DNA from 3 places in the Terribacillus saccharophilus genome. Region 2 is predicted to be linked to each of the others. Evidence: riboswitches for the same ligand, from Rfam matches in the RefSeq annotation. Region 2 holds a riboswitch; each other region holds the start of a gene.
The links. A riboswitch is a leader RNA that binds a small molecule or an ion and turns the genes downstream of it on or off. The one in region 2 is predicted to bind S-adenosylmethionine.

Region 1 (6,661 bases), 1.2 Mb from region 2:
ACGATAGTACTGCTCCATTTCCACTGGCCTGCCCGGTATGTATGTCATGTCCGTTATGGGTGGGCAAGCCAGGGTAGAAGACATCTTCCACAAGCGGGTGATGCAGCAGGAATAAAGCTATTCTCTCCGCCGATTCCGATGACTGACGCAATCTTGCACCTAAGGTCTTTATTCCTTGAAGCAGCAAATAGCTATCTTGGGCACCAAGAATTGCACCAAACGTGTTCTGAATAAAAGCCAGTCGTTCTCCCAATTCCGTATCCTTTGTAATCAGCAGCCCAGCGATAATATCACTATGACCTGACAGAAACTTGGTTGCACTGTGAATGACCACATCCACACCAAATGCCAATGGCTGCTGATACAGCGGAGTCAAAAAGGTGTTGTCCAAGAAAGTTAAACAATCGTTCTGCTTTGCTATCCGGACAACTGCCCGGATGTCTGTCACCTTTAAGCAGGGATTAGACGGTGTTTCCAGGTAAATGACCTTCGTATTTGGTCGTACAGCTGCTTCAACAGCATCCAAATCTGTTAAGTCTACAAAGGAATGACTAATCTGGAATTTTGGAAGGATTTCTGTCACAAAACGATACGTTCCACCATATACATCCACAGTCACAATGACATGATCACCTGCCGACAGCAGCATGAACGCTGAGGATATTGCTGCCATGCCAGATGAAAATGCTAAAGCATCTGTGCCGGACTCCAATTCAGCGGCCTTTTGCTCCAGTGCTTTTCGTGTCGGATTGCCAGAACGACTGTAATCAAATGGACCAAAATCATCAAAGCTTTCCTGGTGGAAGGTAGACGATAGATAAATCGGCACATTGACCGCTCCTGTACGTTGCTCTTTGTATGATCCCCGTATACACGTCGTTTCTGCATGTTGTTCTTCCATATGATGACCTCCTAATCCAGTTTGGCGAATGCTTGCTGTAAATCACCAATCAAATCCTCTGCTTCTTCAATTCCGACCGAGAAGCGAAGCAGACAATCACAAATTCCTCTGGCTTCCCTCTCCTCAATAGGAATGTCCGCATGTGTCTGTGTTGTCGGATACGTTATAAAGCTCTCCACCCCACCAAGGCTTTCTGCAAACGTGATGATGTTTAGGCTGCGAAGGAATGTATCGACCCAGCTGCTGTCCTGCACACGGAACGAAAGCATTCCACCTTTGCCTGTATACAAGACATCCTTCACCTTTGACTCCTCTGCCAGGTAATTTGCAATATGCTGTGCATTTGCTTGGTGCTGCCGCATTCGTAGCGGCAGCGTCTTCAAGCCGCGGATGAGTAACCAGGAATCGAGCGGTGACAAGACAGCACCCGTGCCGTTATGCAATACTGCTAATCGATCTGATAATTCACAGCCCTTACTCACTACAAGACCGGCTAAAACATCATTGTGGCCGCCGATATATTTCGTCGCACTATGGATGACAATATCTGCCCCTTCTGTTATCGGCTGTTGGAAATAAGGCGTCAGAAACGTATTATCAACAATCAACAGCAGGTTATGATCTTTTGCTAATTGCGCATATGCAGCAATATCGATTTCCTGCATGAGCGGGTTTGTCGGTGTTTCAAGGAAAATTGCTTTTGTATCTTCCGTTATCAATGCTGCAGTCTCTTCAACGGAATGAAATGGCGCATATACCGGCGATACGTCATATGCATCTGAATAGAAATCAAACAGTCGATAGGTGCCTCCATAAATATCCTCTGGCACTAGCAGTGAATCGCCTGAACGAAAAAGGGATAATACAAGCTGAATTGCTGCCATGCCTGAGCTGCATGCAAAAGCTCGATCGCCTTTTTCCAGCATTGCAAAACCTTCTTCCAGGACAGAACGAGTAGGATTCTTCGTCCGTGAATAATCATACCCGGTAGATTCGCCGATTCCTCCATGTGCATAAGCAGTGGACAGATACACTGGCGGATTCACTGCTCCTGTTATTCCGTCACTGCGATTTCCTAACTGCACGAATGTTGTTTCCAAACTATTTCCCATACCGCTTCTCACCCTTCTCTTAAACAAAAAAAGAACCTTCTCCCCAAAAAGGAAGAAGGTTCAGTCATGACCGAATCAGCTTCTTATCTTTAAGGCGGATACCTTTTGGATTTAGCACCGTGTCTTTCTCAGACTGGTTGCTGAGACATCATCGGGCCAATTCCCTCCGTCTCTCTTGATAAGAAAATTTCTATTTAATTTTTATATTAAAGCTATGTTAACACACAAAAATATACAGTCAAGCATTATTTAAAATTTTCTGCCAAATGAATCTTTTTCTGATGTAATTTTTAGCATAGTACAGCTCATTAGGAAAAAAAGTGACAAAAAATAGGATTGACACCCAGAACTTTTCGGTCTATCCTTTTCCTTACAACTAATATTTCTTATCGAGATTGGTGGAGGGAATGGCCCAACGAAACCAAAGCAACAGGCTGCAAGGTGCAGTACTGTGCTAATTCCAGGTGTATAACACTGCAGATAAGAAGAGCGGAAAATCTTTAAAAGACCCTCTTCTGTCTGGAAGAGGGTCTTTTTTTAGCATCAATTCCGATTATATCCATTGGAAATATCAAGATTATTACAGGAGGTTGGAAATGGAACAGATCAAGCAGAGAATAGCAGAAGTACATACGGAACTAGAAGACAATTTCGCTGAAGTGGTTGAGTGGAGACGATATTTGCACCAGCATCCCGAATTGAGTTTCCAGGAAACAGAGACAGCCCGTTTTATCGCTGATAAACTGCGCAGCTTCGGTTATGAAGATATCCAGACAAACATCGGCGGTTATGGCATCGTCGCTACACTTGCAGGAAAGACAGCAGGCCCAACGATTGCTCTGCGAGCCGATTTCGACGCGCTACCGATTGAAGATGAAAAAGAGACTGCGTATCGATCCAAGACATCTGGCGTCATGCATGCTTGCGGTCATGACGGTCATACAGCCGCCTTGCTCGGAACTGCTAAAACATTGATCAAGCACAAGGAAAGCCTGAAAGGTAAAGTGGTCTTCCTGTTCCAGCCAGCTGAGGAAGTTCCTCCAGGCGGCGCGAAAGCAATGATTGAAGATGGTGCACTTGATGGTGTGGACTATGTTTACGGTGCCCACCTTAATTCGGCTGCTCCTATCGGAAAGATCGGTGTTGGCGAAGGCTTCAAGATGGCAGCAGTTGATAAATTTGCGATCACCATCCAAGGAAAAGGCGGTCATGGCGCAGCTCCACATGAAGCTGTCGATCCAATTGTCATCGGCAGTGATATTGTCAGCGCATTGCAGAAGATTGTCAGCCGCAGAGTCAACCCTCTGGAATCAGCAGTTGTGACACTTGGTGTGTTCCAGTCTGGCCAAGCATTCAATGTTATTCCGGATACCGCCAGATTGGAAGGAACAGTCCGGACGTTTAATGCTGATATCCGCCAGCAGGTGAGAAAACAGATAGAGTCCATTGTAGACGGTATTGCAACTGGATTCGGCGCAACCTATTCAATTGATTATCTGCACGGCTATCCTGCTCTTTACAACCACCCGGAAGAAACCGCACTTCTGCAGCGTCTGTTTGCCGAAGAATTCGGTGAAGAACAGGTTATTCCGCTTGAAACTGGGATGGGCGCTGAAGACTTCGCTTATTATTTACAGGAGAAACCCGGAAGCTTCTTTAAAGTTGGCTCCCGCAATGAGGATACTGCCACACATTATCCACATCATCATCCTAAGTTCGACATCGATGAGCGAGCTTTGCTTATCACGGAAAAAGCATTTACGAAAATTGTATTCTCGTTATTGGGAAGCTAAGGAGGAAGTATATTGAATAAGAAGTTTGCACTTATATTATTCGGCTTGATGGCCACTATTGCCCTATTCGGGTGCTCCAGCAATTCCAGCAGCAGTTCCGGTGCAAGCGGCGGAGATCCCGTTGAAGGCGGTGACCTAAATGTTGCCATGACAGCTGATCCCGATACGCTTGACTGGATGTATTCCGGAGAAAGTGCTACTAGAAAAATTGGCTGGCATATTTACGAAGGTTTATTTGCAATAGATCATGATTATCAAGTACGCCCTTTGCTTGCTGACGATCATACCGTCAGTGATGATAAAAAAACCTATACGATCACGCTTCGTGACGGACTGAAATTCCATAACGGGCAAGACGTAACAGCTGAAGACGCAAAAGCATCAATCGACCGCTGGCTGAAGGTCTCCTCTGTCGGTAAGATCGCTGCAACACATGTTGATTCAGTCGAAGCAACAGATAACCTGACATTGGTCATTACGCTCAACGATCCGTATACCGCTTTGCTTACTGATATGTCTGCACCAAAAGCATCAGCTGTCATCATTCCAGCTGACATTGCTGAAGCAGCAGGTGAGCAGCCGCTGACAAACGAGCAGCTTATCGGTACAGGTCCATTCAAATTTGATTCCTGGAAGCGCGGGAATGAAATTGTCCTTTCCAAATTCGATGACTATCAATCTCGTGAAGAAGAAGACTGGGGCGGTTTGACAGGTAAGAAAACCGCATACCTGGATACGATTCATTTCAAGATCGTAAAGGATCCGCAAGTCATGCTCAATGGACTTAAAACAGATCTATATGATTATGTACAATCGATCCCGCTTGATTTATATGATGTAGTTGATACGACACCAAATGTTGAACCAGCTATCTCCAGTAATGGCTACTCTGTCATTACACCGGATAAATCAGAAGCACCTTTCGATGATATCAAGGTCAGAGAAGCACTGCATGCTGCACTGGATAAAGAAGCAATCGCCAAAGCAACTTACGGCAACAGCGAATTTTATAATCTAGATGGTGCCTTGTTCACCCCAGATCAGACCGCTCTTTACTCGGATCAAAACATCGACAACTTCGAAGCTTTTAATCAGGATGAAGCTAAAAAGCTGCTTGAAGACAGCTCCTATGACGGTCAGCCAGTAAAAATCATCTTCTCTAATGATCATGCAGAGTATAAGAAAATTGCCGAAATCGCAGAACAGCAGCTTGAAGCAGTTGGCTTCAACGTCGAACTGGAGTCCTATGAATGGGCAACTTACCTGGAAAAATGGAGCGATGGCTCTAACTGGGATATGGTCGTAGTCGGCTGGTCTCCATTCTTCTCGCCAAACCAAGCTGGTGTAGTAAGCCAGGATTCCAACAGCAGCGGCTGGTACAACAGCGAACGCTGGCAGGAGCTTATCACACAATGGGGGGAAGCAGAAGATGAAGCCGCCCAGCAAGAGATCCTCGCTGAGCTGAACAAGACGATTTATGACGAGCTTCCGTTTGAGAAAGTAAGCAATCTTTCTACGCTCGATGCACGCACTTCCAATTTGCAGGATTATGATGATTGGTATGGTCCTCGCTTCTGGAATACATGGAAATCACAGTAATGCCCCGAGAAAATCGCCTGCGTTACCGCTGGCGATTTTCTTCCATTTCTAAATAAAGGAGTGACACATGTGCTTAGTTACACGATCCGAAGACTGTTATCTGTCATACCGGTTATGCTCGTTGTCAGCATCATTGTATTCCTGCTCGTTCACCTGACACCCGGAAATCCAGCCTTTATCATCCTTGGAGAAGACGCTTCACCGGAAGCCATTGCACAGCTAGAGAAACAGCTTGGTTTAAATGAGCCTTTGTATATCCAGTTCTTCGATTGGATCAAACAAGTTATGACCGGCGATTTAGGAACGAGTGTCTATTCTGCCCAGCCAGTTACGGAGCTGATTTTTGGCAATTTTGGACCAACGATTAGCTTGATGGTATTGTCCCTGCTCTTTATTTTGGTCATCTCCATTCCGCTGGCAATCCTGATTGTATCCTTGCGTAAAACGATACTTGATCCGTTATTTACTAACGCTTCCCTTCTTGGTGTATCCATACCGGAATTCTGGCTTGCGATTTTGCTTGTGCTTGTTTTTGGTGTAACATTCCCGATCTTCCCGGTCGCCGGATATATGCCGCTTGCTGAAGGATTTGGTCCATGGATTTATCATTTGCTGCTGCCTGCTTTCGTACTGGCATTAGTAGAAATCGGCATCATTGCCCGAATGCTGCGGGACAGCATGCTGGATTCCGTGAACCAGGATTATACAAAAACAGCACGAGCGAAAGGCGTCCGTGAACGCGATGTATTGATGAAGCACGTTTTCTCCAATGCGCTCATCCCAACAACAACTGTGCTTGGTGCCACAGTGGCAGGTCTGCTTGGCGGAACGGTTATCATCGAAACACTTTTCACCATCCCTGGTATCGGGCAGCTTTTAATCGATTCGATTCACCGACGGGATTACCCAGTGATTCAAGGCGTCGTGCTATTCATCGCTGCGATTTACGTTCTAGTCAACTTAATCGTCGATCTTTTGTATGCATTCCTTGATCCGAGGATCCGCTATGACTGAGCCGAAGGAGGTACATAAACGATGATGTCAAAGAAGAGGAATATTATAGCACTTACTATTTTCTTGCTTGTTGCATTAGCGACTATAACTGCAAATTTGTGGCTGCCTGTCTCCCCTGCAGCGATAGACGCCAACCAGCGTCTGCTTGCACCATCTGGCACCCATTGGTTCGGTACAGATGATTTTGGTCGCGACATCTTTGCTCGTGTTATTGTAGCTGCTCGCGTGTCTCTGGCTGTCGG
Region 2 (6,661 bases):
TTAATTTGTGGTAAGATTATCCTATTGAAAAATGTATATTCTAATTCGTGGTTTGAAAAGAGGCTGATTAAATTGTTGCAGAGGTTGTTTGGTAAAAGATCTAAATCAAAGAAATCAAATGCAAAATCGGAAAAGTCTAAAACTGTACCAAAAGCAAAGAAACCTATGATAACTTCAACCAGAATTGGAGAACTTGGAGAGTACAAAATCAACATTCAACTTGATCAATTACCCAAGAATAGCCGATATCTGAGTGATGTTTTACTCCCTAATCCTCGCGCAAAATCTGGTTATTCTCAAATTGATCATGTCATATTTACATCCTATGCAATATTCGTAATTGAAACGAAAAATTACGCCGGGACAATTTATGGCGACCGAAATAGAGATAAGTGGAGTGTGAATGGGAAATTTCCTATGATGAATCCTTTTCATCAAAATTTTGGACATATTAAAGCATTAAAATCGATATTGTCGGAAGAGGAAGAATCGAATTTCGTTTCCATTGTCTCGTTTACCAGAAGATGTATGTTTAAGGTGAATGAAGATCTGAGAAAAATTCAATCGAATGATCTCATCGTTTATGATACGGAATTATCGGAGTACATAAGTAGAAAAATGAATGTGTTAAGAGTGCAAGCCAATTCTCCAAGATACACTGATGAAGACGTCTTATCCATGTATCGTATATTGAGCAAAAATAACATAACGGATCCAAAGATTAGATCAGAGCATATTGATTCATTGAAACAAAAAAAATATAGAGAGGCATCAGCTGCTCAGTCTGAAGCGAAAGCGAAATGTTTCACCTGTAATATAGAAGTTTCTAGAAAGGTAAAGGCTTACTGCGAGGATAATCATATTCGTTTTAAAGGTAAGGTTTTTTGTTTTGAACACCAAAGAAGTTGACGAGAGGATTACATTAGCAAGATTCAATGTCTTGTGCTTTATTTTCTTGAACTGAAAAGCGATTTTACTATATAATGATAGTTAACAGAATATTCTCTTATCCAGAGAGGCGGAGGGACTGGCCCTATGAAGCTTCAGCAACAGACTGTTTGTACTGTGCTAATTCCAGACTAGATAAGAACCGGACTACATAAAAGTAGCGAACCTCTTCTTATTTAGGAGAGGTTTTTTGTTTTTTACACTATTAATATGAGGTGATTGTGTATGTCAAACGAGTTGAGTAAAGCATTGGATGTTTTAAGAGAAAAGAAATGGGTGGATCTGACGCACACCTTTGGACCAGAGTCTCCGCGTTTTTCAGCTTTTAATTCTGCAAAGTTCGAAACACTATTCTCGCATGATGATGGGTTCTTCGCTCAGAGTTTTACTTTCCCGGGGCAATACGGAACGCATCTGGATGCACCGATTCACTTTGTGCGTGAGACACGATACTTAGAAGAGCTGGAGCTGAAAGAATTGGTGTTACCGCTTGTTGTGATTGATAAATCTAAGGAAGCTGCTGCCGATCATGATTATGCATTGTCTGTAGAAGATATTCAGGCGTTTGAGTCAGTGCATGGCAAGATTGAACCGGGCACTTTCGTAGCCTTAAGGACAGATTGGAGCAAACGCTGGCCAAATCAGGAGCAGATGGATAATAAAGATGAACAGGGAAGCAGTCATTCTCCTGGCTGGTCACTGGAAAGTCTAAAGTTTCTATATGAAGAACGAGATATTAAGGCAGTAGGGCATGAGACGTTTGATACTGATGCAGCGGTCGATTTTCAAAAAAATGGCGCTCTGATTGGTGAATATTATGTGTTGGAACAAGATTCCTACCAAGTTGAGCTGTTGACGAATCTTGATCAGCTGCCAGCAAAAGGGGCGTTCATCTTTAATATCGTACCGAAAGCAGGAAAAGCGTCAGGATTTCCTGTTCGTTCTTTTGCTGTCTTGCCTTAAAAGTAACGCAATATGATTAAAGGCTCTCCAAATCGGATAATGGGTAAAATACTCACTGATAGGAGGCGGCATGATGGAGAAGGAACAGAAGTTGCCAGCAGTATTCAACGAACTAGCGGAAACGCTGCGAGATATAAGTCGAACTAGCAATCATTTAAATGAAAAGTTAAAGTCAGCATATACAATAGTAGCAACAGATCATCCGCTAATCAGAGCTGATGGAAGACATGATGATGCGAAGGGTATTCAGCAGCTGCTGAACCTAGCTGATCGCAAAAAAGGCTTACATATTGTCTTTCCGCCAGGACTTTACATATTGCGTCGACCATTGCGTCTCAAGCCAAACACATTCTTTGAGGCGGATGATAATTCTATATTCCGAAAAAAGCATCATGGACCGATGCTGCTGAATTTACGCAGGCGGAATCGAATGCGTGCATATCGTGGCAATGGCAATCTAATTATTCGAGGCGGGACATGGGATGCGAATTTCCCTGCTTACCGTGGCGGTACTAGCTTTGTATTAGCGCATGCGGAAAATGTGATTATTGAACAGCTGCAGCTGGTAGAGCACGGTGGCGGACACGCGATTGAACTGAATGCCATGCGTAATATCGAAGTGCGGCATTGCAAGTTTCTTGGTTATGATGATCGTAATGGAGAGCGCGCTTATAGTGAGGCAATTCAGTTGGATTTAGCCAAAGCACGCAGAGTTTTCCCTTGGGGAGGCTCTGTATTCGATCAAACAACTTGTCAGGATATTTGGATTCATCACAATAACTTCGGTCCATCTGAAACGAAAGGAAGCTGGGGAAGGGCTGTTGGTTCGCACTCCGCTACTGCAGATAGATGGCATGAACGCATATTTATTTCAGACAATGTAATGAGTGAAACTCTCCAGTGGGCTGTACGGGCTTATTCATGGCGGGATGTTGTTTTATATAATAATCGGATGGAATCGTGCGGTGGTGGGATTGCTATTCATCCAAATAATGTGGACGGCAGAAATGACACAGATAGTAGAAACCGTCCTACAGGGCGCAGCAATCCAATCAGAAATTTCCTCATCGTGCAGAACGCCATCAGAGGCGGCGGTAATTATGCTTCAGCAATAAGGTTGAAAGGCGATGAGCATTCACCTATAAGTGGCGCATGCTTGCGTGACAATCATGTGGAATCCTATCCGGGGAGAGGCGTTTTTGTTACAGGTACAATAAACAGTCTAATCGATAAAGAAACCACACTTTCTCGGTAGTCACTCCGATACTAGTGTGCATGATTAAGTAAATGTAAGTTTTCTGTATATTATGGAGAAAATATGCATATAGATGTCGATACATGCTACACTTTTCTTGGAGGTGGCCTATGTATATAGATGAGACGAAGCGTTATCGGTTTATCGGATCCGTACCTTTCGGGAAATACTTCATGGTCCGCATCTACGATCTGGAACTGCAGCAAGAGTATACAATATCGGATCGGCTTCTAAGCCAATATACAGATAAGCCCTTGAAGGAGTTTTACCTTCAGATCAAGCGCAATATCTATGATTTGGAAGCAAATGAAAGCAGCATGACCTCGGAACTTGGAGATATGCAGAAGCGATTATTCGATTTTCTAGATGAAGAAGAGGAAGGCGACGATGATGCACATTTCCACAGGGAAAATGTCGTACCTTTCAGAAGACCCCGCTCTGAGGATCACCAGGAAAAGTAGGGAATAGTATTATAAGGCTGTGAATGCATGGATTCACAGCTTTTTGCCATTTTAAAGTTGCAATCTGCGTTTTCTTTGTTACATTTAAGGGTATAGCTGTTACCAGGTCTCTAACTGAAAATCTAATGAGGATGTTGCCGATGGATAAAGAGAATAATGTTGTCCTGTTCCCGGGTCTGAAGACGCGGCTGGAGCGGGAAGGGATGAAGGAGCTGCAGGAGAAGAACTACACCGATGCTATAGGGAAGTTTGAACAGCTTCTGGATTATGGATACCGTCAGCCGGAAATTCTGACTGGGCGCCTAATATGTCTAATGGAGCTGGGCAGGCATGAAGAGGCGGAGGAAATGTCCTTGCAGCTGTTGGCTGCCAAGGATAAGGATTATCTGCAATACTTACATATTCATTTAACGCTGCTGTTCCAGCTCGGACGCTACGATGAAGTAGTAGAACTGCTGGATGAGGTGTATGCAACTGAGAAAATACCGACGCCGCTTAAGACATCGTTTGACCAGCTGCAGAAGGTAAGTCGTAAAATGGCCGAAGATAAGAGCCAGACAACTGCAGATCAGCTTATACATAATTTCGAAAAAGCACGCAAGAGTAAGGATGCCAGCTTGCAATGGCAGCTCATCCAAAAATGCCATTCTCTTGATGTCAGTCCGCATGTACAGAAGATGGAAGCATACCTTCTTGATGAGGAAGCCGATCCCGTTGTACAGACAGCTGTACTGGAATGGCTCGTGAAGCAAGAAATCGAATTCCCAGTCACAATACATAAGATGAAAGAAACTATGACAGTTGTCCCGGAGAACCTGACAACAGTTGAAGAATCGGAAGGGATGAAACAGGTACTGCAGCATTTGCATCTTCTTGAGCAGCAGAATCCATCACTATACGACTTGGTGTACAAGCTTTTGCATCGTTATATGTATGTTAGATACCCAATGGTGCCTACGGAAGAAGACGGTACTGTTTTGGCTGCTGCACTGCAGAAGCTGGCAAGCAGTTATCTTCAAATCGATCAGCCTGCTGTTACTGAGGAAGAAGCGCAGAGAATCGCTTCCATGATGGAAGAGATCATTACATTAGAAGCGAAATATCTGACTGTCGCCGAGGAATGACATAGTTCGTATCGTTAGTGTTGAAAGCGACTATGAATATGTTATAATAAGATGGTTGTAAACCAGTACTAGTTAATAACTTATATTATGCTAGAATTGAGAACGATTAACATGAAACAAACGATAGATGTTGGAGGGAATATTATGTCAGCAAAATTCGAAAGAACAGAAGGCAAGAACGAGGGAATTTTAACAATTACCCTATCTCCTGAGGAATTGGACGGAGCGCTTGACCAAGCGTTTCAAAAAGTAGTTAAACAAGTTCAGGTACCAGGTTTCCGTAAAGGAAGAGTACCACGTAAAATCTTCGAACAACGCTTCGGTGTAGAATCTTTGTATCAGGATGCAATTGATATTGTTCTTCCAGGAGCATACATGAACGCTGTTGAAGAAACTGGCATCGAGCCTGTTGCACAGCCGGATGTAGATCTTGAGCAGATCGAACAAGGTAAAGAACTTATCTTCAAAGCTACTGTAGCTATCAAACCAGAAGTTGAGCTTGGCGACTACAAAGGTCTTGAAGTAGAAGCAGAAGACACTACTGTAACAGACGAAGATGTTGAAAAAGAAATCGACGCACTTCGCAACAGACAAGCTGAATTGGTTGTTAAAGAAGAAGGATCTGCAGCAGAAGGCGACACAGTCGTAATCGATTTCGAAGGTTTCGTTGATGGCGAAGCATTCGAAGGCGGCAAAGCAGAAAACCACTCTTTGGAAATCGGTTCTGGCAGCTTCATCCCAGGATTCGAAGAACAGCTTGTAGGTAAAGAATCCGGTAGTGAGTCCGATATCACTGTGACATTCCCTGAAGAATATCATGCTGCGGAACTTGCTGGTAAAGAAGCAGTCTTCAAAGTGAAAATCCATGAAATCAAAGCAAAGGAACTTCCTGAGCTTGATGATGAATTCGCAAAAGACGTAGACGAAGAAGTTGAATCTTTGGATGCGCTTCGTGAAAAAACGAAAAACCGTCTTCAAGAAGAAAAAACAACAGCAGCGGAAAACAACAAACGTGAGCAGCTGATCAACCTTGCTACAGACAACGCGAAAGTGGAAGTTCCAGACGCAATGGTAGATACAGAACTAGACCGCATGGTTCGTGAATTCGAACAGCGTCTTCAAATGCAAGGTATGACACTTGAAATGTACGCTCAGTTCTCTGGTCAGGACGAAGCTGCACTTCGCGAGCAAATGAAAGAAGATGCTGGCAAACGTGTGAAAACGAACTTGACTCTTGAAGCTATCGCGCAAGCGGAAAACGTAGAAGTGACTGACGAAGACGTTAGCACAGAGCTTGATAAAATGGCTGAAATGTACCAAACAGACAAAGAGCAATTGACTCAAATGCTTGGCGGCAACACAGACGCTATCAAAGACGATCTGAAGTTCCAAAAAGCTATCGATGTATTGGTAGACAACAGCAAAACTGCATAAGACATAATCAGAAAAACAAGGCAGCAATCACTGTGCCTTGTTTTTCTAAAAAATAAACGTATTTTCAGAAGGTATTAATAGCCTCTCTGTGGAATTACGTGCATGAACGGCTTTTTCGTTTACATATACTACATACATATGGTTTGACTTTTACAAAAAAAACTCCATAATAAAACGTACCTCTTTTTTCGCGTATGCAGGATTTGCCAGTTTAATAAAGGGAGAAATCTTCCTTTGCAGGGTTTACCTGCGTTCATTTGGCTAATACTGATGGAAAAAGTGTTTTGCTTTTTAATACTGCTTTTATCTGATATGATTGGAAAAAGGAAGGCTGGGCGCATCCAGAATGTGTTTGATCTTTCGAGATATCATATATAGATATTACATTCGAGGGGTGAAATGATGTTTAAATTTAATGAAGAAAAAGGACAACTTAAATGCTCCTTCTGTGGCAAAAGCCAAGACCAAGTACGTAA
Region 3 (6,661 bases), 1.3 Mb from region 2:
GCATATAAGGCATGGATTTTCGTGGGGCGCGGGATTGATAGATTACATTGTGAACTTAGGATTGAGTGATGGAGGACTTCTTATCCTGCCGGTTGGAATTGCATTCTTTTTTCTCTATTTCTTCACTTTCTATTATGTCATCAAAAAACGTCAAGTTGCGGTAATTGGGCAAATAGAGGATAAGGTGTATGAGGCGGCTGCGGGAGAAGAGGAAAAGGATTTAGAGCTAACTCACAACAATTACAGATACATGGCACAGAAGATGATTGAAAATCTAGGTGGTAAGCAGAACATACTCATTAATGATAATTGTATGACACGGCTGCGAATGGAAATAAAGGATATGAAAGCAGTGAATCATTCTAAGATCAAGCAAATGGGAGTTCATGGAATCGTGGAGGTGGATGATCATAATTTGCAAATTATCATAGGATCACAGGCGGCTATTGTGAAGAAAGAAATGGATGATATATTAGATAGTTGAAAGAGAGCACTCATCGCTCCCTCATCTGTATCCCGAAAAGATCCTCAATCTTTTCATTCATAAACTGATAGGACGCTTCAATACCAGCATTATAAAAAATAGGACCTAGTTCTTTGATAATAAAGTCGAGCATCAGACCTGCGGCCAGGTCGCCTAGCTGCTCGTCTTTTTCTTGTTCAAAATAAGTCTGCAGGGAAGTTATCATTTCATTTCGCTGTGTATCATTCAATCGGATTGGGTTTTGCATGTGTTTTCCCTCCGTTAGCTCATTTTCGTTTCATTATAGCAGAAAGTTCTGCTAGACTTTAGAAAAGGAAAAAAGGTGGGAGTAACGATGGCAGAATTATCTTATGAGATAGTGAAAGAACTCGGAGTGCTATCCGTATCACCGAAGGGGTGGCAGAAGGAGCTGAATCTGATCAGCTGGAACGGTAGGGAGCCAAAGTATGATATCCGGGACTGGGCGCCGGACCATGAGAAGATGGGAAAAGGTATTACGTTGTCAGCTGAGGAAGTCAGTGCACTGCGTAACCTATTGCAGGAGCAGGACTGACATGCTGCCGGAGAAGTTAGTTCAGCTAGCCAAAGAGAGAATGGCTCCTTATCCGTGTGAAGGTTTTCTGCCCGGAAGAGGGCCAAAGCATCCAGTTCTTTTCTTTGTCGGAGAAGCACCAGGGGAGACGGAGATACATAGCCTGGTGCCATTCAGCGGAAGAGCTGGCAAAGAGTTGGATCTATTTCTGGAGCGAGCTGCTGTGGATAGATCAGAGGTATTCATCTCGAGCTCAGTCAGAAGCAGACCTTATCAATATAAGACAAAGCATATTCGCGGTGAAACTGTCACAAAAAAATACAACCGGACACCAACTAAGGCCGAAATTCTCGCCCATGCACCTGTGCTCGATTATGAAATTGCCCAGGCGGAACCGGAAATTCTTGTGACCCTAGGGCGAATAGGGTGGGAACGGATAACCGGTTCGAAGGAGAAAATCACAGAAGTTGCTGGGAAGCTGATAGAACAGCCGGTTCAGCAATTGAAAAGCTTGGAGGATGATTCTTTTATCCTTTCAGAGAAGATATATCGTATCTTCCCGACTTACCATCCAGCGTCCGTTTTTTACAATCCGGGACTGCGGCCGGTAATTGAAGAGCATGCCTATAAGATTCGCGAACTTCTGAACAGATGAGGAGAGATGTAATGGAAAAGGTCAACGGTAAAGTAATAGGATTTGAATTAAACAGCCAAGATCCGGACAAGGCAGCGAGCTTCTACGCTAATGTTTTTGGCTGGAAGGTGGGTAATCCAAATTGGGGTTATCATGGTGTGGAGACAGCTGGAGGAATTGATGGCGGAATCAGTAAAGGGCCGCATGATTTTCCGCATGGGACAAGAATCCAGATTGAAGTGGATGACCTGGATAAAGCAATTCAAGCTGCTAAAGAAGAAGGGGCAGTGGTCGTTCGTGAAAAGATGGACTTTGATACTTTCTATCTCGCGTATTTAGTTGACCCAGTCGGAATCGGAATTGGACTGGTGCAGTCTATCTCCAAAGACTAGTGAGAGGAGAAGACGCCTCATTCCAGGCTTTCCCACTTATTCCTTCGTTTCTAAACGGTCTTTTCCGCTTTTTATGTCTATCTCCAAAGACCAAAAACTGCGGCTTAAGCGATAAATCCTTGCGTGAGGAGAAGGCACTTCACTCCAGGCTTTCTCACTTACTCCTTCGTTTCTAAACGGTCTTTCCCGCTTTTCTATAAAAAAACAGGCGTATCAGCTGACTGATACGCCTGTTTTTTTTATTTTGCTGCTTTTTGCAGTTTAGTGATCATCTGCAGGGCACGACCTGTACCGATTGCAACGGATTCTAGGGGATTCGGAGCCAAATGAACAGGAACTGAGATCTCAGAAGCGAGCCATTGCTGCATTCCTTTTAGCAATGCGCCTCCGCCAGTCAAGATGACACCGTGGTCAACGATATCTCCGCTTAGTTCCGGCGGGCAGTCTTCCAATGTCATACGAATTGTTTCGAGGATCTGCTCCAATGATTCTTTAAGAGCTACTTGTACTTCCTTAGAAGAAATTCCGACAGTCTTCGGTAATCCAGTTACCATATCACGGCCGCGGACATCCATCATCAATTCATCATGGTCAATCAAAGCATAGCCGATTTCCATTTTAATCTGTTCTGCAGTTCTTTCCCCGATGAGGATATTGTACTGCTTACGGATATATTGGATGATTTCCTCATCCATTGAATCTCCTCCAATGCGGACAGAACGGCAAGAAACAACGCCGCCGAATGAAATAATACCAACTTCACTTGTACCGCCGCCGATATCGACAATTACATTCGCAACTGGCTCATCTACTGGGAGGTCAGCTCCAATTGCTGCAGCAATTGGTTCTTCAATCAAGTGGACGTTTTTAGCACCATACGATTTGACCGCATTATGTATAGCGCGTCTTTCAACTGAAGTACTTCCAGACGGTGTGCAGACAACGATAGTTGGTTTGCGAAGGGAAGATCCCATCACTTTGCTCACTTTTTTCAGGATTTCTTTCAATAATTGAGCTGTTACATCATAGTCAGCGATTACGCCATCTTTTAATGGGCGAATCGGTACGATATTCTGAGGAGTTTTACCGACCATTTCTTTCGCTTCTGCTCCAACAGCAACGACGTTTTTTGTTTCCATATCAATTGCAACCACGGAAGGTTCATTCAATACGATTCCTTTTTGTTTTGTATACACAAGTATATTTGCAGTGCCAAGGTCTATTCCGATTTCGGGATTAGAAAACATTATATTTCCTCCAATAATGACATATTTCTACTATATTTATTCTCCCCCGTATAAGGCTTTATGGGGGTAGATCTGTCAAAGAGCTAAAAAGCCGCTAAAATTCGACATAATTCATTCTATCACCTGGTATAGAGGTGTTAAAGAGATACCTTTATCCTAATTTGGTAGATTAAACTAATAAGTATAGGAGAAAAGGATTATATAGAAGGAATAGCAGCAAGTCAATTTACAGATAGATTACAAAAACTGAGGTATTGTTACAAAAACTAGGAATAAAAAAAGGTGTCAATCCTAAATTACATCCAAAAAATAGAAGGGCGGCTGTTTATTGCTAGTTTCATAGCTTATAAAGCGGGTACGATTTCGCATAAGAACCGACTTTTTACTAGTGTTGCTCAGGAATGAGTGCCTATTGGAAATTCTAGGCTGCAATATTACACAAAAACCCATGCTATGATGTTGCTGCATCAAAAAACACACATCTCGAAAGGAGCAACATCATGTTCAAGAAAGTATTAGTAACAACACTATCTACAGCTATCCTAGCAGGTGGCGCTTTGGCAGGAACAGCAAATGCTGCACCAGCACAACCAACTAAAGAAGAAGCTCAAGTGCACGTAGCACAAGTAGTGAAAAGCGGATCTTTCTCTTCTATCGAAGATTTGAATAAATGGGTGAATGAATATCTATCAGCTTATAACATTCACATCAATACTGATAGCTTGCTAGCAAAATACAATGTTCAGCAGCCATCTCAACAGGAGCAAGCACAAACTCCTGCTCAAGCACAACCTAAGCAAGAGGAAGCAAAAGCACCAGCTGCTCAGAAAGAAGAGCAAAAAGCTGCTCCACAAAAAGAAGAAAAAGCTGAAGAGCAAGCAACTGAACAAAAAGCTCAAGCTCCAGCACAAAAACAAGAAACTGCTTCTGACAGCAAGAAGACAGAAGATAAGCAAGCTACTGAAGGCCTAAGTGCTTTCGAACAGCAAGTAGTAGACTTGACTAACAAAGAGCGTGAAAAAGCTGGTCTTAAAGCTTTGAAAGCTGATACTGAACTAAGCAAAGTAGCACGTGCGAAATCCAAAGATATGGCTGACAATGGTTACTTCGATCACAACAGCCCGACTTACGGTTCTCCGTTCGATATGATGAAATCTTTTGGTATTTCTTATAAAACTGCAGGTGAAAACATCGCTCAAGGACAAAAGACTCCAGAAGAAGTCGTTGAAGCATGGATGAACAGCCAAGGACACCGTGAGAACATCCTTAACCCTGATTACACTAATATCGGTGTAGGTTATGTAGAAAACGGTAACTACTGGACACAGCAATTCATTGGTAAATAATTCAGATTATTGTATAATGAGAAGCAACCGATTATAATCGGTTGCTTTTCTTGTATGTAGGAGTGATTATATGGATCTGATTTCACTGCTTGCAGAAGAACGAATCAAGCAGGCTGAAGCCAATGGAGAGTTCCGTAACCTTCCAGGAGCGGGAAAACCTTTGGAGCTGGAAGATCTATCTGGTGTACCGGAGGATATGCGGATGAGCTACAAAATTCTCAAGAATGCTGGCTATATTCCGCCTGAAATGGAGCTGCAGAAAGAAATTGTAGCACTACGCGATTTACTGCGTATTTGTACGGATGACTCAGAGCGGGCAGCTTTCCGGAAGCGGATCAGCGAGAAAGAGATTCACTACGAAGCACTGCTTCAGAAGCTTAAGCGAAATTCGCCAGGCACTCTCAGTCAATATCGGGAACAAATTGAACATAAACTAACATAACTAAATAGTATTTTCTTATCACGAGAGGTGGAGGGACTGGCCCTTTGAAGCCTCGGCAGCAGGCAGAAATGTACTGTGCCAATTCCAGCAGACGATAGTCTGGCAGATAAGAGGAGCATTTACCTTGGATAAGGAGCCTCTTCTGTAAAACGGAAGAGGCTTTTTTTACATAATAAGAGGAGTGGAGAACAATGACGAAACAAATTATCCTGCAAGCATTTGATATGACAGCCGCTAATCATAACGCCCATGGCTTATGGAAGCATCCGGAAAACAGAAGGCATCGGGAATATAAATCGCTGGAATACTGGATGGAGCTTGCACGCCTCTTAGAAAAAGGGAAGTTCGACGCTGTATTCTTTGCTGATGTGCTTGGTGTTTACGACGCATACGGAGGGGATGAAAAGGCTGCCCTGCGTGATGGAGTGCAGGTGCCGCTTAATGATCCTGCCTTCGCTATTCCGGCCATGGCAGCTGTGACGAAGCATTTGTCCTTCGCTGTCACTGTCAGTACATCTTATGAACAGCCATTTCATAATGCACGAAAATTTTCGACGCTTGATCACCTGACAAATGGGCGTGTTGCTTGGAATATCGTTACGTCCTATTTACCGAACGCTGCCGAGAATTTTGGACTGGAGAAGATGGTGAAGCATGATGAGCGTTATAAAATAGCTGATGAATTCCTCGAGGTTTCTTATAAGCTGCTGGAGGATAGCTGGGAAGAAGATGCTGTTATCTCTGACACGGAAACAGGAGTGCTAGTGGATCCGGAAAAGGTTCACCGCATAAAACATAAAGGTACATATTTCTCAGTAGAAGGGCCGCATGTGAGTGAACCTTCTCCGCAGCGTACACCTGTGCTTTACCAAGCAGGTACTTCGGAAAAAGGCCGTGATTTTGCAGCAAGACACGCTGAATGTGTCTTCGTAGGCGGACCTACACCAGAAAAAATCAACTATTACATCGAAGATATTAAAGCTCGGGCGGAGGCGTACGGCAGAAGCCGTGATGAAATCAAGGCGTTTACTTTCCTGCATGTTGTCGTGGCTGAAACAGAAGAGAAAGCTCTTGCAAAATATAAGGAAGTTAAGCAATATTGGAGCGCAGATGCTGCCAAGGCACAATATGGCGGCTCGACTGGTTATGACTTGGCTTCTTATGATAATGAAGAAGAGCTGTTCACATACAAGCACACAGAACAAGGTCAATCGCGAGCTGCTTATCTGACGAAGGATGCGGCGAAGCCATTTACAGTCAAAGAGATACAAGAGAAATTCAGTCAACCAGCTGAAATGGATATTATTATCGGCAGTCCGGAACAGGTGGCGGACAAAATCGAGGATTTCTTTGTGCGAAGCGGAGTTGATGGCTTCAATCTGACACATTATATTACACCAAAAGACTTGAATGACTTTGTCGAATTGGTTGTTCCTATCTTGCAGGAGCGAGGATTATATAAGAGAGATTATGCAGAAGGAACATTCAGGGAGAAATTATACGGACACCCGCATCTAGCTGCGGCACATCCGGCAAAACAAGGAAAGAGGAGCTGAGCATCAGCTCCTCTTTTCTATTCTAGAT

Region 1: it holds a riboswitch for S-adenosylmethionine, as region 2 does, so the genes downstream of both, GZ22_RS04035 (M20 metallopeptidase family protein) here and GZ22_RS09910 (cyclase family protein) in region 2, are expected to answer to the same signal.
Region 3: it holds a riboswitch for S-adenosylmethionine, as region 2 does, so the genes downstream of both, GZ22_RS03460 (LLM class flavin-dependent oxidoreductase) here and GZ22_RS09910 (cyclase family protein) in region 2, are expected to answer to the same signal.

The regions. Positions count from the first base shown of each region.
Region 1 is NZ_CP008876.1:767,101-773,761, reverse strand. It holds gene GZ22_RS04045 (aminotransferase class I/II-fold pyridoxal phosphate-dependent enzyme) at 1-901, opposite strand, end outside; gene GZ22_RS04040 (methionine biosynthesis PLP-dependent protein) at 913-2,013, opposite strand; SAM riboswitch class I at 2,094-2,198, opposite strand; SAM riboswitch class I at 2,397-2,500, shown strand; gene GZ22_RS04035 (M20 metallopeptidase family protein) at 2,610-3,806, shown strand; gene GZ22_RS04030 (ABC transporter substrate-binding protein) at 3,819-5,405, shown strand; gene GZ22_RS04025 (ABC transporter permease) at 5,475-6,419, shown strand; gene GZ22_RS04020 (ABC transporter permease) at 6,441-6,661, shown strand, end outside.
Region 2 is NZ_CP008876.1:1,946,533-1,953,193, reverse strand. It holds gene GZ22_RS09915 (nuclease-related domain-containing protein) at 25-909, shown strand; SAM riboswitch class I at 1,004-1,090, shown strand; gene GZ22_RS09910 (cyclase family protein) at 1,174-1,911, shown strand; gene GZ22_RS09905 (glycosyl hydrolase family 28-related protein) at 1,982-3,166, shown strand; gene GZ22_RS09900 (hypothetical protein) at 3,277-3,627, shown strand; gene GZ22_RS09895 (tetratricopeptide repeat protein) at 3,768-4,751, shown strand; gene tig (trigger factor) at 4,896-6,185, shown strand; gene clpX (ATP-dependent protease ATP-binding subunit ClpX) at 6,588-6,661, shown strand, end outside.
Region 3 is NZ_CP008876.1:659,569-666,229, forward strand. It holds gene GZ22_RS03420 (PTS transporter subunit EIIC) at 1-484, shown strand, start outside; gene GZ22_RS03425 (DUF2164 domain-containing protein) at 495-731, opposite strand; gene GZ22_RS03430 (YdbC family protein) at 819-1,037, shown strand; gene GZ22_RS03435 (uracil-DNA glycosylase) at 1,039-1,671, shown strand; gene GZ22_RS03440 (VOC family protein) at 1,683-2,042, shown strand; gene mreBH (rod-share determining protein MreBH) at 2,282-3,289, opposite strand; gene GZ22_RS03450 (CAP domain-containing protein) at 3,790-4,635, shown strand; gene GZ22_RS03455 (DnaJ family domain-containing protein) at 4,706-5,077, shown strand; SAM riboswitch class I at 5,090-5,190, shown strand; gene GZ22_RS03460 (LLM class flavin-dependent oxidoreductase) at 5,269-6,633, shown strand; gene GZ22_RS03465 (S66 family peptidase) at 6,651-6,661, opposite strand, start outside.